DNA from 3 places in the Nocardiopsis sp. RV163 genome. Region 2 is predicted to be linked to each of the others. Evidence: riboswitches for the same ligand, from Rfam matches in the RefSeq annotation. Region 2 holds a riboswitch; each other region holds the start of a gene.
The links. A riboswitch is a leader RNA that binds a small molecule or an ion and turns the genes downstream of it on or off. The one in region 2 is predicted to bind thiamine pyrophosphate.
Positions count from the first base shown of each region.

Region 1: another riboswitch for thiamine pyrophosphate. It lies ahead of thiD (bifunctional hydroxymethylpyrimidine kinase/phosphomethylpyrimidine kinase); the one in region 2 lies ahead of thiO (glycine oxidase ThiO).
Region 3: another riboswitch for thiamine pyrophosphate. It lies ahead of thiC (phosphomethylpyrimidine synthase ThiC); the one in region 2 lies ahead of thiO (glycine oxidase ThiO).

Region 1 covers NZ_LEKI01000031.1:32,638-35,903, reverse strand. Annotated here, with positions in the region: gene ABD54_RS08490 (AlpA family transcriptional regulator) at 1-25, shown strand, start outside; gene xerC (tyrosine recombinase XerC) at 35-1,249, shown strand; gene thiD (bifunctional hydroxymethylpyrimidine kinase/phosphomethylpyrimidine kinase) at 1,289-2,092, opposite strand; TPP riboswitch at 2,080-2,178, opposite strand; gene ABD54_RS08475 (DedA family protein) at 2,305-3,000, opposite strand; gene ABD54_RS08470 (DUF368 domain-containing protein) at 3,020-3,266, opposite strand, start outside.
Region 2 covers NZ_LEKI01000084.1:2,061-5,326, forward strand. Annotated here, with positions in the region: gene ABD54_RS15695 (hypothetical protein) at 1-189, opposite strand, end outside; gene thiE (thiamine phosphate synthase) at 514-1,182, opposite strand; gene ABD54_RS15705 (Rv2175c family DNA-binding protein) at 1,298-1,651, opposite strand; TPP riboswitch at 1,734-1,845, shown strand; gene thiO (glycine oxidase ThiO) at 1,814-3,010, shown strand; gene thiS (sulfur carrier protein ThiS) at 3,016-3,222, shown strand; gene ABD54_RS15720 (thiazole synthase) at 3,225-3,266, shown strand, end outside.
Region 3 covers NZ_LEKI01000049.1:5,402-8,667, forward strand. Annotated here, with positions in the region: gene ABD54_RS11355 (DUF3068 domain-containing protein) at 1-331, shown strand, start outside; gene ABD54_RS11360 (SOS response-associated peptidase) at 439-1,290, shown strand; TPP riboswitch at 1,475-1,586, shown strand; gene thiC (phosphomethylpyrimidine synthase ThiC) at 1,580-3,253, shown strand.

The DNA of each region.
Region 1 (3,266 bases), on a different contig from region 2:
CGCCTGGGTCCTGGAACAGGACTGAGGTGCACCAATGCCTGTAGTCGACACCTGGCACAAGACCGTCAAGCTCCCGAACGGCTCGCTTCGACGTGAGAAGTCCGCCTCCTACGGCCGCGGTAAGCGCTGGGCTGCCCGCTACCGGGACGACAGGGGACAGCAGAAGTCCCCGAAGTTCAAGACCAAGCCCGAGGCCGAACGCCATCTGAAGAGGGTGGAAGGCGAACTCCTGCGCGGTGCCTATGTGGACCCTGCGGCTGGCCGTGTCACCTTCCGTGAGTTCGCCGAACAGTGGCGGAGGGACGCCCTGCACCGGCCGCTGACAGCCTCCCGGATCATCGGAGAACTGGAGAACCACGTCTATCCCGAGTTCGGCAACCGTGCCCTGTCCAGAGTCCTTCCCTCCCACGTGCAGCGCTGGGTGACGCGTCTCGGCAAGTCCCTGGCACCGGCCAGTGTGGAGAGCGTCTACGCCACTCTCCGCCAGGTCTTCGAGGCCGCCGTGCGTGATGACCTCCTCGCGAAGACGCCCTGCCGGGGGATCCGACTCCCCGAGAAACGAAAGGTGACCGAGCCCGTCATGCCGGTGGAGACCCTGCGTGAGGTCGTGGACAGCGTCCCCGAACAGTTCAAGGCCGTCGTGCTCCTGGCCGCTGGTAGCGGCCTACGGCAAGGCGAGCTCTTCGGGCTGGAGCTTCACCACCTGGACACTGAGCGCCTGGTGCTGCGCGTGGAACAGCAGCTGGTCACCCCGGTGGACAACGTCGCCTACCTGGCGCAGCCGAAGAGTTCGGCCAGTTACCGGGACATTCCGCTGACACGGGAAACCGCGGACATGATGCTCGTCCACTTGGACGCCTTCCCGGCCGGGTCGGTGGATGTCGAGGACAGGACCGATCCGCACAAGCCGAGTCGGCGGACAGCACACCTGCTCTTCACACTGCCGAATGGTGGCCCCGTCCGCCGCTGGGAGTGGAACAGGGTCCTCACCCCGGCGATGGCCAAAGCGGGAATGCCGAAGCGCTCCGGGTTGCACTCGGTACGGCGCTTCTACGCCTCCCTGCTGATCCGCTACGGAGAGTCGGTCAAGACCGTGCAGACGCGCATGGGCCACAGCTCGGCCGCCATCACGCTGGATGTCTACGCCGGGCTGTGGCCAGACAGTGAGGACCGGACCCGCGAAGCGGTCGCCAGCGGGCTCGGGAATCTCCACAGTGTGCGCCCTGTGTGCGCCGACGACTCCGGCTGATCACGGCACCGCAGGTCAACGGGTCCGGTGACGCCGCCCCTACCACCAGGCGTGGAAGTGGTGCACCGGGCCCTGCCCGCCGCCCGCGTCGATCTCTTCGGCGCGCCGGATGGCCTCGGTCAGGTAGTCCTTGGCGTCGCCCACCGCGGCGGCCACGTCCGGCCGCTGCGGGAGCAGGGCCGCGATCGAGGAGGACAGCGTGCACCCGGTGCCGTGCGTGTTGCGGGTGGCCACCCTCGGGGCGCGGAACTCGACCGGGTCGGCGTCCACGGCGACCAGGACGTCGACGCTCTGCCCGCCGGGCAGGTGGCCGCCCTTGAGCAGGACCCGCCGCGGGCCCAGATCCAGCAGTCGCCAGGCCTGGGCGCGCATCGACGCCAGGTCGGTCGCCTCGGGCTCCTCCAGCAGGTCCGCGGCCTCGGGCAGGTTCGGGGTGACCAGGTCCGCGCGGGGCAGGAGCTTGGTGCGCAGCGCGTCGACGGCCGAGGCCTCCAGCAGCCGGTCCCCGCTCTTGGCGACCATCACCGGGTCCACCACCACGTTCGGCAGAGTGTGGCGGTCGATGGCCTCGGCCACGGCCTCGGTGACCTCCGAGGTGCCCAGCATGCCCACCTTGACCGCGTGCACGACGGCGTCGGTGAAGAGGGTGTCCATCTGGTGGGCGACGAAGCGCGCGGGGATCGGGTGGACCCCGGTGACGCCGAGCGTGGACTGGGCGGTCAGCGCGGTGATCACCGTCATACCGAAGGTCCCGTGCGCGGAGAAGGCCTTGAGGTCGGCCTGGACGCCCGCGCCCCCGCTCGGGTCGCTGCCGGCGATGGACACGATGTTGTACGCGCTCATGGCGTTCCTTCGCTAGTGCTAACTAGGGCAGGTTCGACGGGTGTGCTCTCAGCCGGGAACGCGTCCCGGCACCCCGCGCCTCCGGAGCCGCGTCGGCGGCCCCGGTCGTTATGTGTTCGTGGTGCGTTCCGGGCAGGATACCCACAGAACGCCGAAGGGGTCCGCCCGGGGATGCGGGCGGACCCCTGGAGGGGTTCACGGGGAGCGGGCGCTCAGGCGGAGGTGCCCTCGGCCCGGCGGTCCCTGGTCCGCTTGTAGACGCGGGCCAGGATGAACCACAGCACCAGCAGGCCGATGACCACGACGACGACGTTGCTGATCACGCCGCTCCACTGGGCCAGAACGGGCTCGATGGCCGGGCCGAAGACGTAGCCGAGGCCGATCCAGATGGTGTTCCACACCGCGGAGCCGATGACCGTGTACAGCGAGAACTTGAACAGGGGCATCCGCTCGATCCCGGCGGGCACCGAGATGAAGCTGCGGACCAGGGGCACGCACCGGCCCAGCAGCACCGCGACGCCGCCGAAGCGGGCGAAGAAGCGCTCGGCCTTGTAGAAGTCCCCGATCTCCAGCAGCGGGGTCTTCTGGACCAGCCAGGCCGTGCGCTCGCGGCCCAGGAGCGCGCCGATCGCGTAGAAGCCCCACGCGCCGACCAGGCAGCCGATCGTCGCCCACAGGATGGCCAGCCACACGTTCATGTGTCCGGCGTAGGCCAGGAACCCGGCGCCGGGCAGGACCGCCTCACTGGGCATCGGCGGGAAGAAGGTCTCGATGAACAGCGCCACGCCGACACCGGGTTCGCCCAGGGTCGTCATCAGGTTCAGGACCCACCCGATGAATCCCTCGTACTCGTGGGCGACGCCGACGTCCGGCGTCGAGGCCGCGGTCATCAGCAGATTCGTTCCCATGCGGTTGTCGTTCCCGTTCTCAGACGTGGGTGGGAGCCCGGTGGAGTTCGGCTTCCTCCATCCGGAGACGCTTGCGGCGCTCCCAGACGATGGCCGCCGCCACGATCGCGAAGCCGACCGCCATCAGGGCGACCGTCACCGGGACGTCGGTGGGGGTCAGGAACGTGCGCTCCTCGTCCTGCCAGGGCCACAGGGCACGCAGCGAACCGGCCATGAGGCCGGTGAGGACCACCAGGGTCATGTGGTGGAAGTTCTCCAGCAGGTGC
Region 2 (3,266 bases):
CAGGTCGAAGTCGGCGTCCTCCGCGCTCCCGGCTCCGCACGCGGCGGCGCCCCCGAACAGGCCGTCGGCCAGGAGCGCGTGTACGCGCGGGTGGGCGTCGGCCGGAACCAGGGTCTCGATGCGGTGGGCGAGGGCCAGCTCCAGGTCCCCGGTGAGACCGGCCTCCGCGCGGACGTAGGTCCACAGCATGGTCAGGACCTGGATCCCCTCGTCCGGGGGAGAGCGGTGACCGCCCCCCTGCGCGCCGAACGCGTGCTGACCCGGCGCAGCCTCACCCACGCGCTGCGCAACGCCGGCGGCATGGTCGCCGCCGCCGTCGCCCCCGTAGCCGTGATGCTGCTGTTCGTCGCCGTCTTCGGCTCGGCCGTGGAGGGGGTGACCGGCGGCTCGTACGTGGACTACGTGACCCCGGGCGCGATGCTGCCGTGCGCGGGCCTCGGCGCGTCGGCGGCGCTGCTGACGGGACGGCTCCTCCGCCGGGTGACCGGGCGGCGCTGGCCTCCCGGGCTCCGGTCAGCCCCCGGCGCGGGCCGCCAGGCGCCGGCGCAGAGCGGCGGCCGCGGCCCGGGGGTCCTCGGCCTCCGTGATCGCGCGCACGACCACGACCCGGCGGGCCCCGGCGTCCAGCACGCGGTCGATGTTGTCGGCGTCGATCCCGCCGATGGCGAACCAGGGGCGGTCGGTGCCCAGCGCCGCGGCCGCCTCCACCAGCTCCAGCCCGGCGGCCGGGCGGCCCGGTTTGGTGGGCGTCGCCCAGGTCGGTCCGACGCAGAAGTAGTCGCTGCCGGGCTCCTCGGCGGAGGCGGCCGCGGCGGCGGCGTCGTTGTTGGAGCGGCCGATCAAGGGGTCTGCGCCGATGATGTCGCGGGCCATGGGCACGGGCAGGTCCCGCTGGCCGAGGTGGAGGACGTCGGCGCGCACGGCGCGGGCGATGTCGGCGCGGTCGTTGACCGCGAGCAGGGCGCCGTACCGCTCGCACGCCTCCTTCATCACCTCCAGTGCCGCGATCTCCTCGCGCGCCTCCAGGCCCTTGTCCCGGAGCTGGATGATGTCCACTCCCCCGGCAAGGGCCGCGTCGGCGAACTCGGCCAGGTCGCCCCGGCCGGTGCGGGCGTCGGTGCACAGGTACAGAAGCGATGCGTCCAGGCGCTTGCGCAGGCTGGTTCCGTGACTGGTCCTCACACGGTCCACCCTAGGCCCTGGCGCGTTCGGACCCAAGGGGGAGGGCTCGACGGCGCGCCCCCTCCCCTTGGGCCCCGACGGGTCCCGAGCGGGTCCGCGGACCGTAGGCCGCGGATCAGAAGGCCAGGCTCTGGGCCCGGCGGCGCACCTCGGTTCCCCGGTTCTCGCGCATGGCCTGGATCGGCGTGCCCGGCAGGGAGTCGTCGGGGGTGAACAGCCAGCGCAGGGCCTCCTCGGAGGAGAAGCCCGCGTCGGTGAGCAGCAGCAGCGTCCCCGGCAGCCCCTTGACCAGGTCGTCGCCGTCGATGAAGGCCGCGGGAATGGAGAGTTCGCCGTCGCGGACCACACCCATCATGCGGTTCTCGCGGATCAGCGTCTTGATCCTGTTCGGGCTCACGCCCAGCGGAGCGGCGGCCTCCTTGAGGGTCAGCCAGTCGCCGATCAGCGTGTCGATGTCGCGTTGTGTCACACCACCAATCTGCCACATCCGCGCACCTCCTTCCCCCCGGCACGGCGCGCGTCGGCCACGGGCCCTAGAATGGGGACAGACCCCTACATCCCGCGGGAGCCGGGTGGGACCCGGCTGAGAGGGGGGCTGTGAGCCTCCGACCGCACGAACCTGATCCGGATCATGCCGGCGAAGGGAGTGGAAGCCGCAGCCGTGCGCACCTCCGACGATTCCCACCGCGACCGCGTCGTCGTGGTCGGCGGCGGCCTCGTCGGGCGGGTCACCGCCTGGCGCGCCGCCCAACGCGGACTGAGCGTCACCCTGGTCGAGTCCGACCCCGCCCGCGCCGCCTCCACCGTGGCCGCGGGCATGCTGACCCCCGCCACCGAGGCGGCGTTCGGCGAGGAACCCCTCATGGAACTGGGCATCCGCTCGGCCCGCATGTACGCGGACTTCGTCTCCGAGCTGGAGGAGGCCAGCGGCCTGGACGTGGGCCACCGCGCCACCGGCACGCTGCTGGTCGCCTTCGACCGCGACGACCTGGCCGTCCTCACCGAACTGCACGCGCTCCAGCGGAGGCTGGGCGTCGCCGCCGAGCGCCTGACCGGCCGCGAGTGCCGCCGCCTGGAGCCCATGCTCGCCCCGTCCGTGCGCGGCGGCGTCCTGGCCCCCGACGACCACTCCGTGGACCCTCGGCGGCTGCTGCGGGCACTGGCCGCGGCGGGCGGGCGCGCGGGCGTCACCGAGGTCCGCGGGCTGGTCGGGGAGGTACTCTCCCCCGGCCCCGGGGGCGCCCGGCTGGGCGTGCGCCTGGCGGGGGAGGCCGCGGCGGGCCAGACCCTGCCCGCGCACCAGGTGGTACTGGCCGCGGGCTGCTGGGGTGAGGGCGTCGCGGTCCCCGAACCCGTGGTCCCGCCGCTGCGCCCGGTCAAGGGGCAGTTGCTGCGCGCCCGGGTGCCCGACGGGGAACCGCCGCTCGTGGGCCGGACCGTCCGCGGCCTGGTCCGGGGGTTCCCGACCTACCTGGTGCCGCGCGCCGACGGCGAGGTAGTCATCGGCGCCACCCAGGAGGAGCTGGGCCACGACACCTCGCTCACCGTCGGGGGGCTCTGGCAGGTACTGCGGGACGCGCGCGAACTCGTCCCCGGGGTGAGTGAGCTGGAGGTCACCGAGACCTGCGTCGGCCTGCGCCCCGGCTCCCCCGACAACGAACCCCTCCTGGGGCCCACGCGGGTCCCGGGACTGCACCTGGCCGCCGGGCACTTCCGGCACGGGGTCCTGCTGACCCCGGTGACCGGTGAGGCCATGGCCCGGGCCCTGACCGACGGAGACCTGCCCGAGTACGCCCGCCGTTTCACGGCACGACGCGCAAGTAGGTAGTAGCAGTGGAACTGATCGTCAACGGCGACCGCCGCGAGTTCGCCGACGACACGAACGTGGAAGCGGTCGTGCGCGACCTGACCGGCTCCGAGGCCCCCGGCGGTGTCGCCGTGGCCGTCAACGACGAGGTGGTGCGCCGGACCGCGTGGGCCGCGAGCCCGCTCAACCAGGGCGACCGCGTGGACGTCCTCACCGCGGTGCAGGGAGGCTGAGGATGAACGACGACCTCGTGATCGCGGGGACCCCCTTCGGGTCC
Region 3 (3,266 bases), on a different contig from region 2:
GGTGGAACCGGTCAGCGGGATCGTGGTCAACGCCCACGAGACCCGCGCGGAGACCCTGCGCCCGCAGAACGACAGCGGTGAGGCGCCCCTGCTGTACGCGCGGCTGGTCCTGGCCGAGCAGCAGGTCGCGGCCCGGGCCGAGCAGGCCCGCGTGCGCTCGGTGCTGCTGCGAGCCCTCTCCTCGTGGGCCCCGTGGACGCTGGCACCGCTCGGCGGCCTGGCCGTGCTGGCCGGTCTGGTCCGGGCGCGGCGGGACCGGGACGCGGACGGGGGCGCGGAGCGGGACCCCGGCCGCGCGGAGGGGGAGCCCGCCGCACCGGCGCCTGGCTGAGGCCCGGCGGAACCGGTGGGCCGTGTCGGGTGCTCCGGTGCGGGGGACACCGGCGGATACGGGTGTTCGGGGAGGGAAGGAGCTGTTTCGGCCGTAGGATCACACCCATGTGCGGTCGTTATGCCCAGTCCAGGAACGTGCACCAGTTGCAACTCGCCTTCGGCCTGCCCGAGCAGGCCCTTCCCGAGGAGACCGATCCGCGGGCGTGGCCGCCGCTGGAGGAGTTGGACCCGGACTACAACATCTCGCCGGGCAGGCCGGTGTACGCCGTCCTCGGCCCGCCCCCGCAGGCCGAGGACCGGGGGGAGCCGGGGCCCCGCTCCCTGCACACCATGCGCTGGGGCCTGGTGCCCTCCTGGGCCAAGGACCGCAACATCGGCTACCGGATGATCAACGCCCGCAGCGAGACCATCGCCGACAAGCCCGCCTTCCGCACGGCCTTCCGGCGCCGCCGCTGCCTGCTGCCCGCCGACGCCTACTACGAGTGGCAGCTGATCGGCAGGGACGGGACCGTGCAGGCCAGCACCTCGCCGGTCACCGACCCCCACCACAAGAAGCGCAAGGCCAAGGCGGACAAGAAGCCCTACTCCATCCACTACCCCGACGACCGGCCCCTGGCCCTGGCGGGGATCTTCGAGCGCTGGCGCGACCCGGAGGCGGCCGAGGACGACCCCGCCGCGTGGGTGTGGAGCTGCGCCGTCGTCACCACCGAGGCCGCCCCCGAGCTCGCCCACATCCACGAGCGCATGCCCGTCGTCGTGCCCCCCGGGGACTGGGCGGCCTGGCTGGATCCGGCGACCGGGGCCGACGAGCTGGCCCACCTGCTCCAGGACACCCCGGCCGACCGCTTCGACGTGGACGAGGTCTCCACCGACGTCAACAGCATCAAGAACAACCGCCCCGACCTGCTCGAACCGCTCTCCGACACCGGGGGAGACGAGCCGCAGACGCTCTTCTGACCCGGGGGAGGACGGCACGAACCCGTGCCGTCCGCGCCGCCGGGGGTGGCGTGCGGGAGACACTTTTGTATCCCGGGGAGGGTGGACAGTCCCGCTCCGCGGCCGGATACAGTGTCGGGGGCCACACGGGCCGGGGCCGCCCCGGTCCCGCGTGCACGGGGCGCCCCAGGCGCCCCCACATCTTCATACGCAACGCGGGAGCTCGCGCCATGGCGGGCTGAGAGGGCGACTCAACGGTGTCGCCGACCGCAGAACCTGTTCGGGTAATTCCGACGTAGGGAGGCATGCCATGACGGCTCTCGACGGCCGCGACGTCAGTTCCACCGCCGACCACCGGGTGACCACAGGTCCCATCATGGGATCACGCAAGGTCTACCGGGAGGTCGCCACCCCCGAGGGGCACACCCTCCGCGTCCCGCAGCGCCGGGTGGAACTCGGCAACGGCAGCCACTTCGACCTGTACGACACCTCAGGCCCGTACACCGACGACACCGCGCACATCGACGTCCACCGGGGCCTGGCCCCCGCCCGCGCGGAGTGGGCCCACGCGCCCGCCCCCTCCGGCGGCGCGACCACCCAGCTCGCCCACGCCAAGGCCGGGACCATCACCGCCGAGATGAGGTTCGTGGCCGCCCGCGAGGGGGTGGACCCCGAGTTCGTCCGCCGTGAGGTGGCCGTGGGCCGGGCGGTCATCCCCGCCAACCGGTGCCACCCCGAGTCCGAGCCGATGATCATCGGCAAGAACTTCCTGGTCAAGATCAACGCCAACATCGGCAACTCCGCCGTCACCTCCTCCGTCCCCGAGGAGGTGGAGAAGATGGTGTGGGCCACCCGATGGGGGGCCGACACCGTGATGGACCTGTCCACCGGCAAGCGCATCCACGAGACCCGCGAGCGCATCCTGCGCAACTCGCCCGTCCCGATCGGGACCGTGCCCATCTACCAGGCCCTGGAGAAGGTCAACGGCGACCCGGCCGCGCTGAGCTGGGAGGTCTACCGCGACACCGTCATCGAGCAGTGCGAGCAGGGCGTGGACTACATGACCGTCCACGCGGGCGTGCTGCTGCGCTACGTGCCGCTCACCGCCCGCCGGGTCACCGGCATCGTCTCGCGCGGCGGCTCGATCATGGCGGCCTGGTGTCTGGCTCACCACCGGGAGAGCTTCCTGTACACCCACTACGAGGAGCTGTGCGAGATCCTCCGGGAGTACGACGTCACCTTCTCCCTCGGCGACGGGCTGCGGCCGGGGTCGATCGCCGACGCCAACGACGAGGCCCAGTTCGCCGAGCTGCGCACCCTGGGTGAACTCACCCACATCGCCCGCGCGCACGACGTGCAGGTGATGATCGAGGGGCCCGGGCACGTGCCGATGCACAAGATCGCGGAGAACGTGCGCCTGGAGGAGGAGCTGTGCGGCGAGGCGCCGTTCTACACGCTCGGCCCCCTGGCCACCGACGTCGCGCCCGGCTACGACCACATCACCTCCGCGATCGGCGCCGCCCAGATCGGCTGGCTCGGTACGGCGATGCTGTGCTACGTGACCCCCAAGGAGCACCTGGGGCTGCCCGACCGGGACGACGTCAAGACCGGCGTGATCACCTACAAGCTCGCCGCGCACGCCGCCGACCTGGCCAAGGGCCACCCCAAGGCGCAGGAGTGGGACGACGAGCTGTCCAAGGCGCGGTTCGAGTTCCGCTGGCAGGACCAGTTCCACCTGGCGCTGGACCCCGAGACCGCGCAGTCCTTCCACGACCAGACACTGCCCGCCGAACCGGCCAAGACCGCGCACTTCTGCTCCATGTGCGGGCCGAAGTTCTGCTCCATGAAGATCACGCAGGACGTGCGCAGGTACGCCGAGGAGAACGGGCTGGAGACGGTGGCCGCCATCGAGAAGGGCATGGCCGACAAGTCAGCGGAGTTCGCCGAGCAGGGTAAGCGGGTCTACCTGCCCCTGGCGGAGTAGGAGGCCGCGGACA